DNA from 2 places in the Mitsuaria sp. MSU3D genome. Region 2 is predicted to be linked to the other one. Evidence: predicted binding sites of a transcription regulator. Region 2 holds the regulator's gene; the other holds the start of a gene.
What was found. Region 2 encodes LexA, which represses DNA repair genes until DNA is damaged. Its sites were predicted from a motif close to ACTGTATNNNNATACAGT; they were not measured.
Positions count from the first base shown of each region.

Region 1: ruvA (Holliday junction branch migration protein RuvA) is a predicted target of LexA. The motif match lies at 3,001-3,018, and genes of this name have one in related genera.

Region 1 covers NZ_CP200314.1:4,450,720-4,458,387, forward strand. The annotation lists partial or broken gene AC1VNM_RS19560 (PhoH family protein) at 1-588, opposite strand, end outside; gene AC1VNM_RS19565 (sensor histidine kinase) at 681-2,156, shown strand; gene AC1VNM_RS19570 (response regulator) at 2,298-2,951, shown strand; gene ruvA (Holliday junction branch migration protein RuvA) at 3,062-3,631, shown strand; gene ruvB (Holliday junction branch migration DNA helicase RuvB) at 3,660-4,724, shown strand; gene AC1VNM_RS19585 (porin) at 4,816-5,769, opposite strand; gene AC1VNM_RS19590 (sterol desaturase family protein) at 5,896-6,972, opposite strand; gene AC1VNM_RS19595 (histidine phosphatase family protein) at 7,056-7,668, opposite strand, start outside.
Region 2 covers NZ_CP200314.1:1,241,084-1,248,751, reverse strand. The annotation lists gene AC1VNM_RS05755 (ATP-binding cassette domain-containing protein) at 1-311, shown strand, start outside; gene AC1VNM_RS05750 (MarR family winged helix-turn-helix transcriptional regulator) at 468-1,025, shown strand; gene AC1VNM_RS05745 (organic hydroperoxide resistance protein) at 1,075-1,509, shown strand; gene AC1VNM_RS05740 (asparaginase) at 1,618-2,544, opposite strand; gene lexA (transcriptional repressor LexA) at 2,668-3,345, shown strand; gene AC1VNM_RS05730 (helix-hairpin-helix domain-containing protein) at 3,363-3,668, shown strand; tRNA gene AC1VNM_RS05725 (tRNA-Asp) at 3,734-3,810, opposite strand; tRNA gene AC1VNM_RS05720 (tRNA-Glu) at 3,913-3,988, opposite strand; tRNA gene AC1VNM_RS05715 (tRNA-Ala) at 4,051-4,126, opposite strand; tRNA gene AC1VNM_RS05710 (tRNA-Asp) at 4,174-4,250, opposite strand; tRNA gene AC1VNM_RS05705 (tRNA-Glu) at 4,433-4,508, opposite strand; tRNA gene AC1VNM_RS05700 (tRNA-Ala) at 4,551-4,626, opposite strand; gene gltX (glutamate--tRNA ligase) at 4,771-6,171, opposite strand; gene AC1VNM_RS05690 (O-succinylhomoserine sulfhydrylase) at 6,168-7,403, opposite strand; gene purF (amidophosphoribosyltransferase) at 7,403-7,668, opposite strand, start outside.

The DNA of each region.
Region 1 (7,668 bases), 3.2 Mb from region 2:
GTCGTAGAGCGGGCGCAGGTAGGGATCGACCTTCTGCGTCAGATCGCCGGGCAGGAAGCCGAGGCGCTCACCCGCCTCGACGGCCGGGCGCGTCAGGATGATGCGCTGCACGGTCGAGCGCTCCAGCGCGTCCACCGCGCAGGCCACCGCGAGGAAGGTCTTGCCCGTGCCTGCGGGGCCGATACCGAAGCTGATGTCGTGCGACAGGATGCTGCGCAGGTAGAGATGCTGATTGCCCGTGCGACCGGCCAGGTCGGCGCGGCGCGTGCGCAGCACGATGTTGTCGCCGTCCGCGTCCTCGCCGTTGGCGAGCTTCGTCGGCGCGGCCACGTCATTGGCGGCCTCGACGATCGCCAGACGCAGGCTCTCGCCGGGAATGGCCCGGTCGGCCCGCGCGTACAGCGACTCCAGCAAGGCGAGCGTGCGCTGCGCCGGAGCGCGGTCGCCCTCGATGTTGAAGTGCTCGGCGCGATGGGTGATGCGCACGGTCAGCGCCGCCTCGATCTGGCGGAGATGCTCGTCCAGCGGGCCGCACAGGTGCGACAGACGCCGGTTGTCGGCGGGGGTGAAAGCGTGGCGCAGGTTCAAGGCGGAGGAGGCTCCGTATTCAGGGGGGTTGAGGGCGGTATTGTCGCGCGCCAGTGCGCCGCGCGCTTGCTGCGCCTGCACAATCGCCCCCCATGCACCGGATCACGGAACAACAAGGAGACGCCGGCCACTGCGATGCCGTGCCGGCACAGGGAGGATCCAGACCTGCGGCGTTCGGCGCCGCGGCCGCGCTGACATTGGCCGTGCCGGTCTGTCTCGCCCAGGTCGCGGGCGCGGCGGTCGCCGGTGCCGACGGCGTCGCCACCGATTCCTTCGCGACGCTATGGACGCGTCTGGCGCCGCAGCTCGCCTATGGTCTGCAGTCCGCGCTGGTGTTGATGGCCTTCGTGCTGGGATTGCTGATCTGGCAACGCCGCGCCCAACGTCACATCAGCTGGCTGCTCGTGCTGATGCCGGGATGGGTCGTCACGGTTGGCCTCGCGCCCCTGTCGTCATGGCGCACGGGGATCGCGGTGATCCTGGCGCCGTGGCTGCTGTGGTGCGCCATCCATTACCTGATGCGGCGGATGCGACGACGCGATCGCCGCATGCATCGCGCGCTGCTGGCCCAGGCGCTGCTCTTTCCTGCCGCGTTGCTGCTGCCGGTGCCGGCAACACGGATCGCCTCCTTCGCGCTCTGGTGGTTGGGCGCCCAGTTGCTGGTCGCGATGGGTTGGCATCTCTGGCATCTGTGGCAGGACATGTTCCTCCCGACGCTGGAGGAGCGATACCCGCAGTCCGACTTCATCCTCAGCTGCGTGCTGATCGGCTTCGGCGCGCTCGCGGTGCTGGCCGCTTGGACGCTGCCGGGCAGCGGTCTGGCGGGCATCCTCGGGCCACTGTGCCTGCTGGGACTCGGCCTGCATCGCGTGCGCGAGTTCGCCCGCGCGCTCACGCAGTCCGAGCTCGCCGTCCTGCAAGGCGAGTTGCGTCTGCAGGAGCGCATCGCCGAGCTGGAGCGCCATTTCGATCAGGTCGCGGAAACCAAGCTGGAGCAGGTCACCGAACGCGAGCGCAAGCGCATCGCCGCCGACCTGCACGACGACCTGGGTGCCAAGCTGCTGACCATCGTCCACACCAGCGAGTCGGACCGGATCTCCACGCTCGCGCGCGAGGCGCTCGAGGAGATGCGGCTGTCGGTGCGTGGCCTGACCGGCAAGCCCGTGCAACTGCTGGACGCGCTGGGGGACTGGCGCGCGGAGGTGGTCTCGCGACTGGCACAGGCCAACATCCTGGCCGAGTGGAAATCGCCCGCCGAGGACATCGAGCACACCTTCCCCGCCCGCGCCTACGTGCAGACGACGCGCATCCTGCGCGAATCGGTGAGCAACATCATCAAGCACAGCGGCGCCACGCATTGCGTGATCAGCTGCTCGGCGCAGGACGGCTACTTCTCCGTGGTGATCCAGGACAACGGCCAGGGCATCCCGCTGGAGCTCGAAGGTCGCCTGGACAAGGGACACGGCATGGCCAGCATGAAGGCGCGCGCCAAGCAGATGCATGGTCAGTGCCTGGTCGAATCCGGCCCCGGTTGGGGCACCGTCATCCGGCTGACGATCCCGCTCTGATCGCATGCCAGCGTGATCCATTGCCGCCGGCGCCACAGTCCGGCGTTGATCAGGATGGTCAGTCCCTCCAGAAAGCCGTACCGTTGCAGGAAGTCAGCGAGCACTCCGCCCGCACGACAATCCTGAGCAAGAATCCGCGCCATGAACCACATCCTGCTCCTCGAAGACATTCCCGAAATCCGCGCCTGGCTCAAGGTCCTGGTCAAACAGGTCTTCGCCAACGCGGTCGTCACCGAGTGCTCGCGGGTGCAGGACGCATTGCAGCAGGTCAACTCGCAGCGCTTCACGCTGGCCCTGCTGGACCTGGGCCTGCCGGACGGTTCCGGGGTCGACGTGATCTCCGCGCTGCGAGAGAAACAGCCTGAAGTCCAGTCGGTGATCGTCACCATCCACGACGACGACGAGCATCTCTTCCCTGCCCTGCAGGCCGGTGCCTTCGGCTACCTGCTCAAGGAGCAATCGCGCGAGCTGCTGGTCGAGCAGCTCCAGCGCATCAGCCAGGGAGAGCCGCCGCTGTCCCCGTCGATCGCGCGCAAGGTCATCGCCTACTTCACGTCGCAACGCCGGCCGCAGGCCGCGCAGGTGCTGCACGAGGTCTCGCTGACGGACCGCGAGACGGAAGTGCTGCTTCGCGTCGCCAAGGGCTTCACGCTGCCGGAGATCGGCGTGCAGTTGGGGCTGTCGCGCCACACGATCGCCGACTATGTGAAGCAGATCTACCGCAAGCTCAATGTGAGCTCGCGCGCCGAAGCGGCGCTGGAAGCACAACGCCTGGGGCTTTTCGGGCGCAACTGAGCGCTTCGCGCGCCGGATCTCGAGGCGTGGCCGCACGCCTCGGGAAAATACTGGACAAACATCCAGCAAATCACCGTCGAATCGCCGCTGAACGCGGATAATCCGCGCCCATGATCGGCAAGCTCACCGGCGTCATTGCGGAAAAATCGCCCCCGCAGGTCCTCATCGACGTGCAAGGCGTCGGCTACGAAGTCGATGTGCCGATGAGCACCTTCTTCAATCTGCCGGGCCTGGGCGAGCGCGCCACACTGCTGACGCACCTGAGCATCCGCGAGGATGCCCACGTCCTCTTCGGCTTCCTCACAGCCGAAGAGCGCAGCACCTTCCGTCTGCTGATCAAGATCAGCGGCGTCGGCCCCAAGATGGCCTTGTCGCTGCTGTCCGGCATGTCGGTCGGCGACCTGGCGCAGGCCGTATCCAGGCAGGAGGCTGGCCGTCTCGTGAAGGTCCCGGGCATCGGGAAGAAGACGGCCGAACGGCTGCTGCTGGAGCTCAAGGGCAAGCTGAGCCCCGACCTGTCGCTGCCGGTGTCCGTGGCCAACGACGCGCAGGCCGACATCCTCCAGGCGCTGGTCGCGCTGGGTTACAGCGAGAAGGAAGCCGGTACGGCGCTGAAGACGCTGCCGGGGGACATTGGCGTCAGCGAAGGCATCAAGCTGGCGATGAAGCACCTGTCATGAATCCGCGCGCGCGGCGTACCCTCCCACCATGAGCATCCAGACCGACGACTTCACGCCCGCGCCGCAGCAGGCCCGCCTGATCAGCGCACAACCGGCGTCGCCGAACGAGGACGCGATCGAACGCGCACTGCGCCCCAAGCTGCTCGACGAGTACGTCGGCCAAGCCAAGGCGCGGGAGCAGCTGGAGATCTTTATCGGCGCCGCGAAAAAGCGACGCGAGGCGCTCGATCACGTGCTGCTTTTCGGACCGCCGGGATTGGGCAAGACGACGCTGAGTCACATCGTGGCCGCGGAGCTGGGCGTCAACCTGCGCCAGACCAGCGGGCCGGTCCTCGAAAAGCCCAAGGACCTCGCCGCCATCCTGACCAACCTCGAGCGCAACGACGTGCTGTTCATCGACGAGATCCACCGGCTTTCGCCGGTCGTCGAGGAAATCCTCTATCCGGCGCTCGAGGACTACCAGATCGACATCATGATCGGCGAAGGCCCGGCAGCGCGTTCGATCAAGCTTGACCTGCAGCCGTTCACGCTGATCGGCGCGACCACGCGCGCCGGCATGCTGACCAACCCACTGCGCGATCGCTTCGGCATCGTCGCCCGGCTGGAGTTCTACACGGCCGATGAACTGCAGCGCATCGTGACGCGGTCCGCGTCGCTGCTCGGCGCACCGATCGAGCCGGCAGGCGCGCTCGAGGTTGCGCGGCGTTCGCGCGGCACGCCGCGGATCGCCAACCGGTTGCTGCGTCGCGTCCGCGATTACGCCGACGTCAAGGCCGATGGCACCATCACCCGCACGATCGCGGAAAAGGCGTTGGCGATGCTGGACGTCGATCCGCTGGGCTTCGATCTGATGGACCGCAAGTTGCTTGAGGCGGTGGTGCACCGCTTCGACGGCGGGCCGGTGGGGCTGGACAACGTCGCTGCGGCGATCGGCGAAGAGCCCGGCACCATCGAGGACGTCATCGAGCCTTATCTGATCCAGCAGGGCTTTCTCCAGCGCACCCCCCGCGGGCGGATCGCAACGCTGGCGGCGTATCGCCACCTCGGAGTCGCTCCGCCGAAACAGGCGGGGCAGTTGTTCGAGCTTGAATGAGCGCCGGCTGAGCCTGCAAGACAACAGGTGCACCGACGCTGCAATGAAAAAGGCGCTCCGAGGAGCGCCTTTCTGCTTCGTGATCCGGAGATCAGAAGTTGTGACGAACACCCAGGGCGAACGAGTTCAGATCGTCGCGCTTGTTCGCAGTGGTGGCGTCCACGGCGGTGTAGAAAGCGTAGACCTTGGTGCGCTTGCTCAGGTTGTAGTTGTAGGCCAGCGTGTATTGCTTGCCACCGTTGCGACCGCTGTTGAACGAGTACGCGCCCGCCTTGGTACCACCGACGTTCAGGTGGAATTCCGATTGGCCCAGCGTGTACATCACGGCGGCGCGGCCGATCCAACGGCTGTCCTTGCCACCGGCAACCAGTGCGGTGCCCGACTCTTCGCGCTGCGCGTAGCCGCCGAAGGTGAAGGCGCCCAGTTCATACAGGCCGCGGATCGCGTACTGCTTGGCGCTGCCTTGCTTGCTGTAACCAGCACCCAGGTGCACCGGGCCTTGGTCGTAGTTCAGGGCGACGTCGTAACCACGCGGGTCGACGCCTTCACCGGCGTGCAGCGTGAACTCGCCGTTGAAGCCGCTGATGTTCGGCGTGAAGTAGCCGACCTTGTTGGTCTGCGTGAAGCCGGCACCCGAGTACAGCTTGTCTTCCGACGTGCCGGTGTCGTGGTTGTGCATCGACACGTAGTCCGCGGTGGCGTAGTACGAACCCGGCGTCCAGCGGCCCAGACGGATCGCGCCGAAATCGCCGGCCAGTTGCACGCTGGCTTCACGGTTCCAGAACGCCGAGCTGGTCTGGCGACCGTCGTCCGAGTTCAGACCGTGTTCCAGCGCGAAGCTGGCCTTCAGGCCGCTGCCCAGATCTTCCGTGCCCTTGAAGCCCAGGCGGGAGTTGTTGTTGATCACCGAGGCGACGCGGTCGTTGTTGCCGGTCTTGATGCTTTCCACCGAGGTGTTGATACGACCCCAGAGCGTGACGGAGCTCTGCGCGAACACGGGAGCGGAAAGAGCCGCGATGGCCGCAGCGAATGCAATCTTTTTCATACCCACCTTCATCCAGTTGGAGGTTTCAGCCGGTCTGGCTCAATGGCTTTACTGCAAGGTGTGCGGAGTATAGAAGTGCGTTGCACGCACCCATAACGCCCGACGCAAAATTGCAACAGTTCCCCGTTAGGGGTGAACGAGGGGGTCGGCGGGTGATAGCAGACGCGCGGTCAGCACCTGTCCCGCCAGAAGTCCGGCGAGGACGGCGATCTGCTCGATCGGACCGAGTCGATGGGCGTTCCAGAGGAACAGCGCGACGGCGACGAGCAGCAGCAGGAACATCGCTCCCGCTGCCCAGGCGTGCGAGGACGCGACTTTCGGGTCGAACAGCGGCCTGGTGTGCGGGTCATATCCGGGCGCTATGCGGGCGCCGACACCGGGCTCCCAGTGCGCCGGCTCCCACCAGAGGCGCAACTTGTCCCGCCAGCGCGTCGTGCGTCGCGTCTTGGTCAGCAACTTGGCATAGACCTGGACATTGGCGGTCCAGGGGCTCCAGCTCTTCAGCGCATCCCGGGTGCCGTAGACGCAGGGCTCGCGATCCAGTTCCTCCTGGAAACTGCCGAACATCCGGTCCCAGATGATGAGGATTCCGCCGTAGTTGCGATCAAGATAGGGATCGTTGACGGCATGATGCACGCGGTGATTGGACGGCGAGCAGAACCAGCGGTCGAACCAGCCGAGCTTGCCGATCTGCTGCGTGTGCACCCAGAACTGGTACAGCAAGTCGATCAGCGCGACGACTGCGTACACCAGCGGCGGGAAGCCGAGGATGGCCATCGGCATGTAGAAGATCCAGCCCACCAGCCAACCGCTCCCGGTCTGGCGGAGCGCGGTGGAGAGGTTGTAGTCCTCGCTCTGGTGGTGGACGGCATGCGCGGCCCAGAGCAGCGCGGTCGTGTGACCGAGCCGGTGGTGCCAGTAGTAGAGGAAGTCGTACAGCAGCAGCCCCAACAGCCAGACCCACCAGGCACCTGCGTCCAGTCGGGTCAAGGCCGCCCGCTCGAAGACCCAGGTGTAGATCCCCAGCGTGAAAAGTTTGGTCAGCACGCCCACCACCTGGCTGAGCATGCCCAGCGCGATGCTGCTCACTGCATCGTTCAGGCGGTAGGTGTTGCGGCCGCGGCGCAGGCCGACCCAGTATTCAAGCCCGATCAGGGCGAAGAACACCGGCGTGGCCAGCACGATGATCTGTGCGTCGGTCATGTGTCTCCTCGATGAGCGCTCGATGCGGCGCTTCTGTCGATCTCCGCGGCCGCCGTCCCTCGAGGGAGCCGGCGATCCGGCGCTCAAGCCTTGGCTGTCACCGTCGTGGCCGGCATGAAGCCCGGCACGCCAGGATCATCCAGCGTCAGGCCTTGCAGATGGTGATCATCGTTCCATCCGACCAGACTGAATCCTTGCGGCGAGTACAGCAGTCGGTTGATGCTCGTGTTGCCGAGGACCCAGCTTCTCGGCGCCTGCAGGTCGATGCGGGTCGCGGCCCGGTACAGGCAGTCCATCACTCCGCCGTGCGCGACGATCGCGATCGTCTGCCCCGCATGCGCCGCGGCCAGTTCGGACACGACGGCGACGCAACGCGCGTACAGCGTGATCAGGCTCTCGCCGCCGGGCGGCTCGAAGTCCGGCTCACGCCGGCGCCAGCGGAGGGCGTCCTCAGGAAAACCGGATTCGATCTCGGTCCAGAGCTTGCCCTCGTGGATGCCGAAAGCGCGTTCCCGCAGTCGCTCATCGAGCTGGACATCGATACCGTGCGGCGCCGCCAGATGCCGGGCCGTCACTGCGGCTCGATCCAGGTCGCTCGCATAGATCGCGTCGATCGGATGCTCGGCCAGCGCGGCACCGAGCCGCTCGGCCTGACGCTCGCCCAGAGCGTTCAGCGGGAGGTTCAAGTGTCCCTGC
Region 2 (7,668 bases):
CCGCCGTGCCAGTGACGCCGCCCGCCCCCGTCAAGCGCGAGGACCGCAAGCTCAGCGGCCAGGCCCGTCAGAAGCTGTCCGAGCAGACGCGCCCGCTGCGCAAGGAGATGGAGCAGATCGACGCCCGCATGAAGGCGTGGGCGGACGAACGCGCCGCGCTGGAAGCGCAGCTGTCGGGCGCGGGCCAGACGCCCGCGCAGATCGCGGACGCCGGCAAGCGCCTGAAGGCCATCGGCGACGAGATCGAGGCCGCGGAACTGCGGTGGCTGGAGCTCAGCGAGCAGGTGGACGCGATCCAGGCGACGGGCTGAGCCCGTCCCGCTCCACAGCGACGCCCTGGTGGACCCTTGTCCCCGGGGCGTTTTTCTTTCTGGAACTTCGCGCCGCCGCCGCCGATAGTTCCCGTCAACCGCCTTCAAAGACCATTTCAATTGCGTGCAATTTAATTGCTCGCTATAGTTCAGCTCATGCCGAACACAAAGTGCTTCAACCCGCAGATCGCCGCCGCCCCGGCCGCGACCCGCGCCCAGCCGGTGCCCGCGGGCACGGACTGGCTGAAGCTGGATGTTCAGCTGTGCTTCGCGCTCTATTCGACCTCGCTGGCGATGACGAAGCTCTACAAGCCGCTGCTGGCTCCCCTGGGCCTGACCTATCCGCAATACCTGGCGATGCTGGTGCTGTGGGAGACCGACGGCCCGAGCGTCTCCGATCTGGGGCAACGCTTGAACCTGGACTCCGGCACGCTGACGCCGCTGCTGAAACGCCTGGAATCGAACGGCCTCATCGAACGCCGCCGCGCCATGGCCGATGAGCGCCGCGTCGAGATCCACCTGACGCCCGCCGGCCGCGCACTGCGCGAGCAAGCCGTCTCCATCCCCGAACAACTGGCCTGCGCCAGCGCCTGCGGTCCCGCCGAACTGGAGTCGCTGACAAGACGCCTGCATGAATTGCGAGCCAATGTACTGACCCATCTGGCACGCGATCCCGCTGATCCCGTCACTGTCGACGAGGATGGCGAGACCTGACCCCGAGTTGTCCTTTCACCCCTCACCCATCACCACCAAGGAGCCTCACATGGCCATCGAAAAAGCCCTCTACACCGCCACCGCCACCGCCACCGGCGGCCGTCAAGGCACCGCGCAATCGTCCGACGGCGCGCTGAAGGTCGATCTGTCCACGCCGAAGGAACTCGGCGGCGGCGGCGGCCCCGGCACCAACCCGGAACAGCTGTTCGCGGCGGGCTACTCGGCCTGCTTCATCGGCGCGATGAAGGCCGTCTCGGGTCGCAACAAGGTCGCGCTGCCGGCCGAAGTCTCGATCACCAGCGAAGTCGGCATCGGCCCCCACGCCAACAAGCCGGGCGCCTTCGGCATCGCCGTGTCGATGAAGATCTCCGTGCCGGGCATGGACCGCGCCGCGCTGGAGAAGCTGGTCGCCGAAGCCCATGAGGTCTGCCCGTACTCGAACGCCACGCGCGGCAACATCGACGTCACGCTGACGATCGTCTGATCATCCGGGTCCGGCTCGTTCCGGACTCTCGATGGAAAAAAAGCGCCGGCAATGCCGGCGCTTTTTCGTTGGCGCATGCTTGCGCGCGCGTTCGTTGGCGCGGTGAGATCAGCGGGAGCGCAGCAGCGTGAGCATCAATTCGATGCGCGCCGCCCAGGGCGACAGCGCGGCCGCGGGCTCGTCGGACGCGCCGACGATGCGCCCCTGCGCGCAGCGCGTCGTTCGCCAGACCGGGATACCGGCGTCCTTCAGCGCCTGCACTGGCACGTCGAGCGCACGATTCAGCGTGCCATTCCCGGTGCAGGCCAGCACCAGCCCCTGGAGCCCCGCCGCACGCCACGCGTCGAGCGAACGCGCTTCCGAGCCGGCGTGGCTGCCGAGCACCTCGACCCAAGGCCACCGCGACGCGTCTTCGGGAAGCAGACCCACACCCAACGCCTCGCCTTGCGGCCAGTCGCGGAAGCGGCGCAGCGCACCCTCCTCCACCACGGCCAGTGGACCAGCGTCGGGCCCCGCCTCGAAGGCGTTCAGGCGATAGCTGTGCGTCTTGCGCAGTTCCAGGCCGGACCACACCTGACCCGCCACGACCGCGACGACGCCGCGCACGCCTTCGGCTTCGGCAACAGCCACCGCATCCAGCAGGTTCTGCGGACCATCCGCCTGGATGGCCGTCGCGGGGCGCATCGCGGCCGTCAGGACCACCGGCTTCTCCGGCGCGAGCACGCGCTGCAGCAGGTAAGCAGTCTCCTCGAGCGTGTCGGTGCCATGCGTGATCACGATGCCGCGGACCTCGGGGCGATCCAGATGCTCCCGCACCCGACGAGCGAGTCGCGCCCAGGTCGCGTGATCCATGTCCTTGCTGTCGAGCTGAGCCAGCTGCTCAGCCTCAAGCGCCTTCGACGCCAACGCCGGTACCGCGCTCACCAGCGACTCGACCGACAGCGAGCCGGCCTTGTAGCCGACGTTGTCCGTCGCGCTGCCGGAGGTCCCGGCGATGGTCCCGCCGGTGCCGATGATCACGAGGGTCTGGGCCACACTTTGCAATTTCTCGTCTCCTGTATAAAAATCCAGATGCTGGATGAATTCTCAGGCGGCTTTTGAACCATCAGGGTCGCCGCGTTCTCGACATCCGGTCCTCAATGGAAAAAAGGCTTGCTCGTGGATACACCGCCCAAACTCACTGCCCGGCAACAGCAGATCTTCGATCTGGTCCGCGACAGCATCGAGAGCACCGGCTCGCCGCCCACCCGCGCGGAGATCGCGCAGCAACTGGGATTCAAGTCCGCGAATGCGGCCGAGGAACACCTGCAGGCTCTGGCGCGAAAAGGCGTCATCGAGTTGGTCGGCGGTACCGCACGTGGGATCCGCCTGCCGTCGACCGCCTTGCGTCAGGTCAATCGCGCCCGGGAGCACAGCCAGTTCGCGCTGCCGCTGGCGAGCCTCGCACAGTTGACGCTGCCGCTCGTGGGCCGCGTCGCTGCCGGCGCGCCGATCCTCGCCGAGGAACATGTCGAGCAGCACTATAGCGTCGACCCCTCGATGTTCTCGAAGGCGCCCGACTTCCTGCTCCGCGTCAAAGGCATGAGCATGAAGGACATCGGCATCATGGACGGCGACCTGCTCGCCGTTCAGAAGATCAGCGAGGCGCGCAATGGCCAGGTCGTCGTGGCGCGCATCGGTGAAGAGGTCACCGTGAAGCGCTTCCAGCGCCATGCCGACGGCATTCGCCTGCTGCCGGAGAACCCGGACTTCCAACCGATCGAGGTCACCCCCGATGAGGAGTTTGCGATCGAAGGCCTGGCAGTCGGTCTGATCCGTTCCGGCGGCTTTCACTGAGCGCCGCCATCCCCCTCATGAGCGCGCGAAAGACGCACAGCAAAGCAGCCTCGGCCGCCGAATGCGCGTCTCTGCGGCAGATTCCCAACATCGGACCGGCGATGGTGCGGGATTTCGAGTTGATGGGGATTCATCAGCCGATGGATCTCGTGGGCGCCGATGCCTTCGCGCTGTATCAGCGGATTTGCAAACTCACCGGTCAGCGGCATGACCCGTGCGTCCTGGATACTTATATGGCCGCCGTCGATTTCATGAACGGCGGCCCTCCCCGTGATTGGTGGAGTTATACGGCGCAGCGCAAGCGCGAGTATCCGGATATCTGATTGAAGAACAAAAGCGACGACCAAAGAAAAAACCCTGCCGATTTGCATCGACAGGGTTTTAATGTTGGCGGAGTGGACGGGGCTCGAACCCGCGACCCCCGGCGTGACAGGCCGGTATTCTAACCAACTGAACTACCACTCCAGATACGACGCTATTGAGTGCATCGATATCATTTGCGAACAAATTCTGCTGCAAGCAATCAGTTCCATACAGAACTGCGATGCAGCCAAGCCTTGTCAAACTTGGCGTCCCCTAGGGGATTCGAACCCCTGTAGCCACCGTGAAAGGGTGGTGTCCTAGGCCTCTAGACGAAGGGGACAGGACCTGCTTGTTTTGACTCGAACTGCGCGTACCTTGCAACCGTCACACCCGAAGGCGTTCTGGTGGAGGTAAGCGGGATCGAACCGCTGACCTCTTGCATGCCATGCAAGCGCTCTCCCAGCTGAGCTATACCCCCGAATGCTTTCGCATCGAATCGGTACGCCGCCCGAGTCTCAACTGTGTTGGCGGAGTGGACGGGGCTCGAACCCGCGACCCCCGGCGTGACAGGCCGGTATTCTAACCAACTGAACTACCACTCCAGATACTCAAGACCTTTCGATCTGTCGCATCAAACTCTTCTTGCTTTGATTTCATCAATCACTTGATGTCATCGCTGCGTCGATTTCGTTACTGTACCTGATTTTGACAACGATCAAATCGATTTCCGAAGAATTTTTCGATTTTCTCGTTCAATCTCTGGTCAGTAACCAAGCTCGAAACTTGGCGTCCCCTAGGGGATTCGAACCCCTGTAGCCACCGTGAAAGGGTGGTGTCCTAGGCCTCTAGACGAAGGGGACTGAACCTTCTTCCTTGAACCGCGCGCCACGCAAACTGAAGTTTGGTGGAGGTAAGCGGGATCGAACCGCTGACCTCTTGCATGCCATGCAAGCGCTCTCCCAGCTGAGCTATACCCCCTTCGGGGAATTCGACCCGGCTTCTTTTCGGCTTTCTGAATTTCATCGGGGAGCTCGCGCTCCCCGTTTAATTCATCGTCTGCCGCTTCGAAGTTCGTTTCGAACGTCGCGCTGTTCAAGCGAGAACGAGAGTATAGATCGAGTTTTAAACAGAACGCAAGCGGTTCAACAAAATTTCTTTGTCGAAAAGTTCCAGCACCGCATCCACCGACGGCGTCTGCGAACGACCGCAGGCCAGCACCCGCACGGGAATCGCCAGTTGCGGCATCTTGATGCCGTACGCCGTGATCGTTTCCTTGATCGCGGCGCTGATCGACGCCTTGTCCCAATTCGCCAGCGCGTCGAGCTTGTCCGCCAGCGCCAGCACGGCCGGCTTCACGGCATCGGTCAGGTGCTGGGCCCGGTCCGCCTCGCTCGGCGTCACCGGCGACACATACATCGCCAGCCAGTCTGCCAGCGCCACCGTGGTACTGCAGCGATCCTTGAACAGCGCGCACATCGCTTCGAGGCGCTCCGGCGCGGCCAGGCCACGCCTGCCAAGTTGCACCGCCACCAGCGACGCCAGACGCGCGTCATCGGCCAACTTGATGTAGTGCGAGTTGACCCATTCCAGCTTGGCCGGATCCCATTGCGCGGGGCTCTTCGAGAGATGGCTGCCGTCGAACCATGACACCAGTTGCGCCACGCTGTAGAGCTCGTCGTCGCCGTGACTCCAGCCCAGGCGCGACAGGTAGTTCAGCATCGCCTCGGGCAGATAGCCGTTCTCCTCATACGCGGTGACGCTGACCGCGCCACGGCGCTTGGACAGCTTCAGTCCGTCATCGCCCAGGATCACCGGGATGTGGCCGAACGCCGGCAGCGCCGCGCCCAATGCGTTGAACAGGTTGATCTGCCAGGGCGTGTTGTTGATGTGCTCATCGCCGCGGAAGACATGGGTGATCTTCATGTCCCAGTCGTCGATCACGACCGCGAAGTTGTAGGTCGGGACGCCGTCCGGACGCAGCAGGATGAGGTCGTCGATCTCGCGGTTGTTGATCGTGATCGGTCCCTTGACCAGGTCGTCCCAGGTCACGTCGCCGTCGACCGGATTCTTGAAACGCACCACCGGCTCGATGCCCGCGGGAATCGCGGGCAGCGTCTTGCCCGGCTCCGGACGCCAGGTGCCGTCGTAGCGCCGCTTCTCGCCACGCGCCTCCTGGCCCGCCTTCATCGCGGCGAGCTCCTCGGGCGAGCAGTAGCAACGGTAGGCGGTGCCGGCAGCGATCATCTGCTCGATCACCGCGTGATAGCGCTCCAGGCGCTGCATCTGGTAGACCGGGCCTTCGTCGTACTCGAGGCCCAGCCACCGCATCGATGCCAGGATCTGGTCGACCGAATCCTGCGTCGATCGCGCGACGTCGGTGTCCTCGATGCGCAGCACGAATTCGCCGCCATGATGGCGCGCGTAGGCCCACGAGAACAGTGCCGTGCGCGCTGTGCCCAGGTGCAGGAAGCCCGTCGGCGACGGGGCGATGCGGGTGCGGACCGGGGTGGAAGGAGTCGTCATAGGGAATTCAAACCGCGGGCCAGGTCGGCCTTGATGTCTTCGATGTCTTCCAGGCCGACCGCGACGCGGATCAGACCCTGCGTGATGCCGGCCGCCTGGCGCTGCGGCTCGGTGAGCCGGCCGTGCGAAGTGCTGGCCGGATGAGTGATGGTGGTCTTGGTGTCGCCGAGGTTGGCGGTGATCGAGCAGATGCGAGTCTGGTCGATCACCTGGAACGCCGCGGCGCGGCCGCCGTCCTCGCCACCGCTCTTCACGATGAAGGACACGACCGCCCCGCCCTGCCCGCCTTGCTGGCGCATCGCGAGCTCATGCTGCGGATGCGACTTCAGGCCCGGGTAGTACACACGCTCGATGCCGGGGTGCGCCTCCAGCCATTCGGCCAACACGGCGGCGCTCGCGGTCTGCGCCTTCATGCGCACCGACAGCGTCTCCATGCCCTTGAGCACGACCCAGGCGTTGAACGGCGACAGCGACATGCCCACCGAGCGCATCACGGGGGTGAACACCTCGTCGACGTGCTTCGCGGAGGCGCAGATCGCGCCCGCGATCACGCGGCCCTGCCCGTCGAGGTACTTGGTGCCGGAATGGATGATGAAGTCCGCGCCCATCTTCGCCGGTTGCTGCAGCGCGGGCGAGGCGAAGCAGTTGTCGACGGCCAGCAGCGCGCCGTGCGCGTGCGCGATCTCCGCCAGCGCGGCGACATTGCAGACCTCGGTCAGCGGATTGGTCGGCGTCTCGGCGAACAGCAGCTTCGTGTTGGGTTGCAGGGCCCCCTTCCACTCGGCCAGGTCAGTCTGCGACACGAAGGTCGTCTGGACGCCGAACTTGCCGAACTCGCCCTGCAGCAGCTTGATGGTCGAGCCGAACACCGAGCGCGAGCACACCACGTGGTCGCCGGACTTCAGCAGGCCCATGACCAGCAGCATGATCGCGGACATGCCCGACGAAGTCGCGATGCAGGCCTCGGTGCCTTCGAGCGCGGCGAGCCGGCGCTCCATCATCATGACCGTGGGATTCGAGAAGCGGCTGTAGACGAAGGCCTCTTCCTCGTTGGCGAAACGGCGCGCGGCGGTGGCTGCGTCCGGATGCACGAAGGAACTGGTCAGGTACAGCGCTTCCGAGTTCTCGCCCCACGGCGACGGCGGCAGGCCTTCGCGGACGGCGAGCGTGTCCAGCCGGACGTCGGCGGGCAGGTCCACGCGCGGGATGCCGCCCTTCTTGTCGTTGCCCATCACTGGTCTCCGCCGCTCTGCAGCGCCAGACGGCTGCGCGCCGGCATGTCCTCTTCCTCCGGCTGCGACTTGCGCTGCGCCTGCAGCGTGGCGAAGTCCTCGGCCGACACGTCGCCGGTGATGTAGGTGCCGTCGAAGCAGGAGGCCTCGAAACCGTTCAGCCCCGGGCGGAGCTGGCCGACCACGCGCTTCATCGCATCGACGTCCTGGTAGATCAGCGCGTCGGCGCCGATGAACTGGCGGATCTCCTCGATCGAGCGGCCGT